DNA from 2 places in the Carnobacterium pleistocenium FTR1 genome. Region 2 is predicted to be linked to the other one. Evidence: a T-box and tRNA genes for the amino acid it is inferred to sense, from the RefSeq annotation. Region 2 holds a T-box; the other holds one or more tRNA genes.

Region 1 (3,412 bases), 660 kb from region 2:
GAAAGGGAAACAGCCCAGACCACCAGCTAAGGTCCCAAAGTTTATGTTAAGTGGAAAAGGATGTGGAGTTGCTTAGACAACTAGGATGTTGGCTCAGAAGCAGCCATCATTTAAAGAGTGCGTAATAGCTCACTAGTCGAGTGACCCTGCGCCGAAAATTTACCGGGGCTAAACATAACACCGAAGCTGTGGATAGAACCATTGGTTCTATGGTAGGAGAGCGTTCTAAGGGCGTTGAAGCTAGATCGTGAGGACTAGTGGAGCGCTTAGAAGTGAGAATGCCGGTATGAGTAGCGAAAGACGGGTGAGAATCCCGTCCACCGAATGACTAAGGTTTCCTGGGGAAGGCTCGTCCTCCCAGGGTTAGTCGGGACCTAAGTCGAGGCCGAATGGCGTAGACGATGGACAACAGGTTGAGATTCCTGTACCAGTTTGTTTTGTTTGAACAATGGAGGGACACAGTAGGCTAAGGAATACGTGCTGTTGGATATGCACGTCCAAGCAACAAGTTTTGAAGTGAGTCAAATGCTTGCTTCTTTAAGAACAAGTTGTGATGGGGAGGGAAATTAAGTACCGAAGTTCCCGATGTCACACTGTCAAGAAAAGCTTCTAGTTAGAAACAAACTGCCCGTACCGCAAACCGACACAGGTAGTCGAGGAGAGAATCCTAAGGTGTGCGAGAGAACTCTCGTTAAGGAACTCGGCAAAATGACCCCGTAACTTCGGGAGAAGGGGTGCTGACCAATTGGTCAGCCGCAGTGAATAGGCCCAGGCGACTGTTTATCAAAAACACAGGTCTCTGCAAAATCGTAAGATGACGTATAGGGGCTGACGCCTGCCCGGTGCTGGAAGGTTAAGAGGAAGGGTTAGCTCTCGGGCGAAGCTCAGAATTGAAGCCCCAGTAAACGGCGGCCGTAACTATAACGGTCCTAAGGTAGCGAAATTCCTTGTCGGGTAAGTTCCGACCCGCACGAAAGGCGTAACGATCTGGGCACTGTCTCAACGAGAGACTCGGTGAAATTATAGTACCTGTGAAGATGCAGGTTACCCGCGACAGGACGGAAAGACCCCATGGAGCTTTACTGCAGTTTGATATTGAGTGTTTGTACAGCTTGTACAGGATAGGTAGGAGCCAATGAAGCCAGGACGCCAGTCTTGGTGGAGGCGTTGGTGGGATACTACCCTTGCTGTATGACCACTCTAACCCACAGCCCTTATCGGGCTGGGAGACAGTGTCTGACGGGCAGTTTGACTGGGGCGGTCGCCTCCTAAAGTGTAACGGAGGCGCCCAAAGGTTCCCTCAGAATGGTTGGAAATCATTCGCAGAGTGTAAAGGCATAAGGGAGCTTGACTGCGAGACCTACAAGTCGAGCAGGGACGAAAGTCGGGCTTAGTGATCCGGTGGTTCCGTATGGAAGGGCCATCGCTCAACGGATAAAAGCTACCCTGGGGATAACAGGCTTATCTCCCCCAAGAGTCCACATCGACGGGGAGGTTTGGCACCTCGATGTCGGCTCATCGCATCCTGGGGCTGTAGTCGGTCCCAAGGGTTGGGCTGTTCGCCCATTAAAGCGGTACGCGAGCTGGGTTCAGAACGTCGTGAGACAGTTCGGTCCCTATCCGTCGCGGGCGTAGGAAATTTGAGAGGAGCTGTCCTTAGTACGAGAGGACCGGGATGGACACACCTCTGGTGTACCAGTTGTTCTGCCAAGGGCATTGCTGGGTAGCTATGTGTGGACGGGATAAACGCTGAAAGCATCTAAGCGTGAAGCCCCCCTCAAGATGAGATTTCCCATCACGTAAGTGAGTAAGACCCCTGAGAGATGATCAGGTTGATAGGTTGGAAGTGGAAGTATAGCGATATATGGAGCGGACCAATACTAATCGGTCGAGGACTTAACCAAAGAAATAACCGGTGTACGACGGATTCAGAACAAAAACGATTTTTACCTTATCCAGTTTTGAGAGAACAATGTTCTCTGATTGAAATTGTGTGGTGATGATGGCAAGAAGGTCACACCTGTTCCCATGCCGAACACAGAAGTTAAGCTTCTTAGCGCCGATGGTAGTGAAGGGTTTCCCTTTGTGAGAGTAGGACGTTGCCACGCAAATTCAATTGTTTTTTTTTTTTATGGAGGTTTAGCTCAGTTGGGAGAGCATCTGCCTTACAAGCAGAGGGTCGGCGGTTCGAGCCCGTCAACCTCCACCATGAGTCATTAGCTCAGTTGGTAGAGCATCTGACTTTTAATCAGAGGGTCGCAGGTTCGAATCCTGCATGACTCATAGCTAATCAGTCAAATATGGTTAGTTATGCCATGTTTTTGCGGGTGTGGCGGAATTGGCAGACGCACTAGATTTAGGATCTAGCGTCGTAAGACGTGGGGGTTCAAGTCCCTTCACCCGCATTATCTTTATTAAATGATTGAGGTATCACTTCAGCCGGCTTAGCTCAGTTGGTAGAGCATCTGATTTGTAATCAGAGGGTCGAGGGTTCAACTCCTTTAGCCGGCATTCTTTTGCGAAAGTAGTTCAGTGGTAGAACATCACCTTGCCAAGGTGGGGGTCGCGGGTTCGAATCCCGTCTTTCGCTTACTAGTTTGACTAGTAAGCTTATTCGTAAGATGAAGAACTGTTCTAATGCCGGGGTGGCGGAACAGGTAGACGCACAGGACTTAAAATCCTGCGGTGAGTGATCACCGTGCCGGTTCGATTCCGGCCCTCGGCACTATTTGCACCCATAGCTCAATTGGATAGAGTACTTGACTACGAATCAAGGGGTTAGAGGTTCAAGTCCTCTTGGGTGCATTTCTTTTGAAAGAAAAATTAAGAAGTAATTGAACGGGAAGTAGCTCAGCTTGGTAGAGCACTTGGTTTGGGACCAAGGGGTCGCAGGTTCGAATCCTGTCTTCCCGATAAATAATTTTAAAAAGATGATTTCTCTTAATAATTAGAGAAATTATCTTTTTTTTTGGTTGTATAATTGTTTTGGTTCTAGGTCAAATAGTGTGGATGCTTCAAGATGAAATTTCTTCTGGAATGTACGAACTTGCTTGTGAAGCCAGGGGAGCTACCTGAAGACCTGGAAAACCATAGTCTTAAGGTTTTCAAGCCTTAACAGAGCGTTAACTCTCTGTTATTCGCATTGAATTCAATGATATGGTTACAAGCAGAACCTATTCCGCCAGAATTTTTAGGTGAGTTATGTAATTAATTTTTTTATCCACACCAAAAATTAGACAGCTATTTTTTCGTCTGATTGGTAGTATTCATATGCACGAAAAAAACAGTTTCTATCTATAAAAGAAAATAAAACAGACTTTTTTTCGATAATCAAAGCTATCATCGTTGATTTGTATTTGGTTAAAAAAGACACTACTTTTATTTAACAGAATTAGATCCGTAAAAAGCTACA
Region 2 (3,412 bases):
ATAAAATCAAAGGAATTAAGTCAACTTACGCAAATTCCTTCTGCAACGATCCGACGAGATTTTTCTCATTTTGGGGAACTAGGAAGAAGCGGATATGGGTATGAAGTGACCTATGTAACAGAAGTATTTCGTGAATTACTCAATGTGAATAATATCATTAATGTAGTACTCGTTGGCGTAGGGAACCTTGGAAAAGCCATTTTAACAAATAATTTTAAAAAAGAAAAAAATATTACAATCAAGTGTGCTTTTGATATCCAATCGCCTTTTTTTGGCACGGAAATTTCAGGTGTTCCAATTTTTCCTATGGAGCAGATGAAAGAACTAGTTGTAAACCAGCAAATTCATACTGCAATTTGTGCGGTACCTAGTGAAGTATCTCAAGAAGTGGTGGAACAATTAATTGATGCAGGCATTACATCTATATTAAACTTTGCTCCGGGAAGAATAAAAGTACCTACTAATATCCAAATGAAATATATCGACTTTTCTAGTGAAATTTTTACAATGGTTTATCAAAATGAAGCTCTGTATCCAGCAGTTTTAAATGAAGATAACCAACAAAATAGCTAGAGATAAGATGAGTAAAATAGCTATTTTGATTTGCAAAAATTTGATGAATCATTGCTTTAAAAAACTATTATTTGTATACTATTCTAAGATGAAGTCAGAATAGGGGTTTTTGATATGGAAATTACTAGAAAAGGTACACCGTATAAATTAAAAGGGATCCAAACGAAAGTTGGGGATAAAGCGCCTAATTTTAAAGCTGGAAACTTAGTAGATGGAGCAGTTGAACTAAGCGATTTTTACGGAAAAGTCGTATTGATCAGTGTGATCCCGGATATCGATACACGGGTATGTGCTTTACAAGCAAAATCATTTAATAAAATTGCTAGCGAATTAGATGGAGTGCAGTTGATTACGATTTCTAATAACACAAAAGCAGAACAAGCTGAATGGTGTGCTGGAAAAGATATTTCAATGGAAATGCTTCACGATAATGATTTGGAATTTGGACAAGCATATGGTTTAGTTATGGAGGAGCTTGGAAAATTAGCTCGTTCAGTATTTGTGGTTGACTCTAAAGGTGAAATCACTTATCAAGAAATTGTTTCAGAAATGACTAGTGAACCAGATTATAATAAAGCTATTGAAGCTGCTAAAGAAGCACGATAATCAGATTGAACAGGTATATTGAAATCGTCTGTTTTTCATGATATTATTAAGAAATAAAAAGCAATGAACAAGAAGAGTAATTTTAAATGCTGGCTTTTAGAGAAGAGAACAACTGCTGAGAGTTCTTAGTCAGAATAAAATGAAAGTAGCTTGGGAGCTGACAAGGTGAAAGTAAAGTAACTTTGTTCGGAGTAACGATCCGTTAAAAATGGAACTAAGAGGTATATTTTTTATAAAAAAGTATGCAATATAGGTGGTACCGCGAGTGAAAAGCATTCGTCCTAATAATTTTTATTATTAGGACGAATGCTTTTTTTGTTTTTTTTTAAATCTGTTAAGTAAAATTATAGAGGAGAGATAAGATGACTGATGAATTGAAAATGTCTACTAAATATCAACCGAATCAAGTAGAAGCTGGTCGTTATGAAAAATGGATAGAAAAAGGATTATTCAAACCAAGTGGAGATAAGACAAAAGAAGCATATTCTGTTGTTATCCCACCTCCAAATGTAACTGGTAAATTGCATCTAGGTCATGCATGGGACACAACTTTGCAAGATATTATTATTAGACAAAAAAGAATGCAAGGATATGACACATTGTGGTTGCCAGGAATGGACCATGCCGGAATTGCAACACAAGCTAAGGTTGAAGCTAAATTAGCTGAAGAAGGTATCTCACGTTATGATCTTGGGCGCGAAAAATTTATTGACACTGTATGGGATTGGAAAGAAGAGTATGCAAGTGTGATTCGCGAACAATGGGCAAAAGTTGGGATTTCAGTTGACTATAGTCGCGAACGTTTTACATTGGATGAAGGGCTATCAGACGCTGTCCGTAAAGTATTTGTTACGATGTACAACAAACAATTGATTTATCGTGGAGAATACATCATCAACTGGGATCCAAAAGCTAAAACAGCTTTATCTGATATTGAAGTAATCCATAAAGATGTTGAAGGTGCTTTTTACCATATGAGTTACCTTCTAACAGATGGCAGTGGAGAAGTTCAGATCGCTACAACACGTCCTGAAACAATGTTAGGTGATACGGCGATTGCTGTTCACCCTGAAGATGAACGTTTCCAACACTTAATTGGGAGAACGGTTATGTTGCCTTTAATGAATCGTGAAATACCCATTGTTGCAGATGAGTATGTTGAAATGGATTTTGGTACAGGTATTGTAAAAATCACTCCAGCGCATGATCCTAATGACTTTGAAGTTGGAAAACGTCATGACTTACCACAAATCAATGTGATGAATGAAGATGGATCGATGAATGAATTGTCTGGAAAATACATGTCTATGGATCGTTTTGAGGCACGTAAGGCTATTGTAAAAGATTTAGAAGCAGAAGGTCGATTGATCAAAATAGAAAAAATGGTTCATAGTGTCGGACATTCGGAACGTACCGGAGTTGTAGTAGAACCAAGACTTTCCACACAATGGTTTGTAAATATGGCTCCTTTGGCTAAAGAAGCCTTGGAAAGTCAAGAAACAGAAAATAAAGTGAATTTTATACCTGAACGCTTTGAAAATACACATATGCGTTGGATGGAAAATGTCCATGATTGGGTAATTTCGCGTCAATTGTGGTGGGGACACCGCATTCCAGCTTGGTATCATAAAACAAGCGGCGAGTTGTACGTAGGAATGAAATCTCCAGAAGACAGCGAAAATTGGGTACAAGATCCAGATGTTTTGGACACATGGTTTAGTTCAGCGTTATGGCCGTTCTCAACAATGGGTTGGCCTAATGAAGAGGCTGAAGATTTCAAACGTTATTTCCCTACCAATACGCTAGTAACAGGATATGATATTATTTTCTTTTGGGTTAGCCGTATGATGTTCCAAAGTATAGAATTCACTGGAAAGCGTCCATTTAAAAATGTACTGATCCATGGGCTAATTCGTGATGAAGACGGCCGCAAAATGAGTAAATCATTGGGCAATGGAATAGATCCAATGGATGTTATTGAAAAATATGGTGCAGATGCACTACGTTGGTTCTTGTCAAATGGATCTGCTCCAGGACAAGATGTCCGTTTCAGCTACGACAAAATGGATGCTGCTTGGAATTTTATCAATAAAATTTGGAACGCTAGCCGCTTTGCGTTGATGAATATGGAAGACTTCACTGTAGATCAAATTGATTTAACCGGTAAAAAAACAATTGCTGACCGTTGGATCTTGACAAAATTGAATGAGACTGTTGAAAAAGTAACAGATTT

What was found. A T-box is a leader RNA that pairs with one kind of tRNA and senses whether it is charged. The one in region 2 lies ahead of BP17_RS08770 (valine--tRNA ligase), so its partner is inferred to be a tRNA-Val.
Region 1: it has a tRNA-Val gene. The T-box ahead of BP17_RS08770 (valine--tRNA ligase) is inferred to sense a tRNA for this amino acid. The anticodon was not compared.

What each region holds. Positions count from the first base shown of each region.
Region 1 covers NZ_JQLQ01000002.1:2,442,724-2,446,135, reverse strand. The annotation lists rRNA gene BP17_RS11995 (23S ribosomal RNA) at 1-1,904, shown strand, start outside; rRNA gene rrf (5S ribosomal RNA) at 1,993-2,108, shown strand; tRNA gene BP17_RS11985 (tRNA-Val) at 2,134-2,209, shown strand; tRNA gene BP17_RS11980 (tRNA-Lys) at 2,211-2,283, shown strand; tRNA gene BP17_RS11975 (tRNA-Leu) at 2,324-2,405, shown strand; tRNA gene BP17_RS11970 (tRNA-Thr) at 2,439-2,511, shown strand; tRNA gene BP17_RS11965 (tRNA-Gly) at 2,519-2,590, shown strand; tRNA gene BP17_RS11960 (tRNA-Leu) at 2,640-2,725, shown strand; tRNA gene BP17_RS11955 (tRNA-Arg) at 2,732-2,805, shown strand; tRNA gene BP17_RS11950 (tRNA-Pro) at 2,840-2,913, shown strand.
Region 2 covers NZ_JQLQ01000002.1:1,780,880-1,784,291, reverse strand. The annotation lists gene BP17_RS08780 (redox-sensing transcriptional repressor Rex) at 1-573, shown strand, start outside; gene tpx (thiol peroxidase) at 688-1,179, shown strand; T-box leader at 1,234-1,466, shown strand; gene BP17_RS08770 (valine--tRNA ligase) at 1,542-3,412, shown strand, end outside.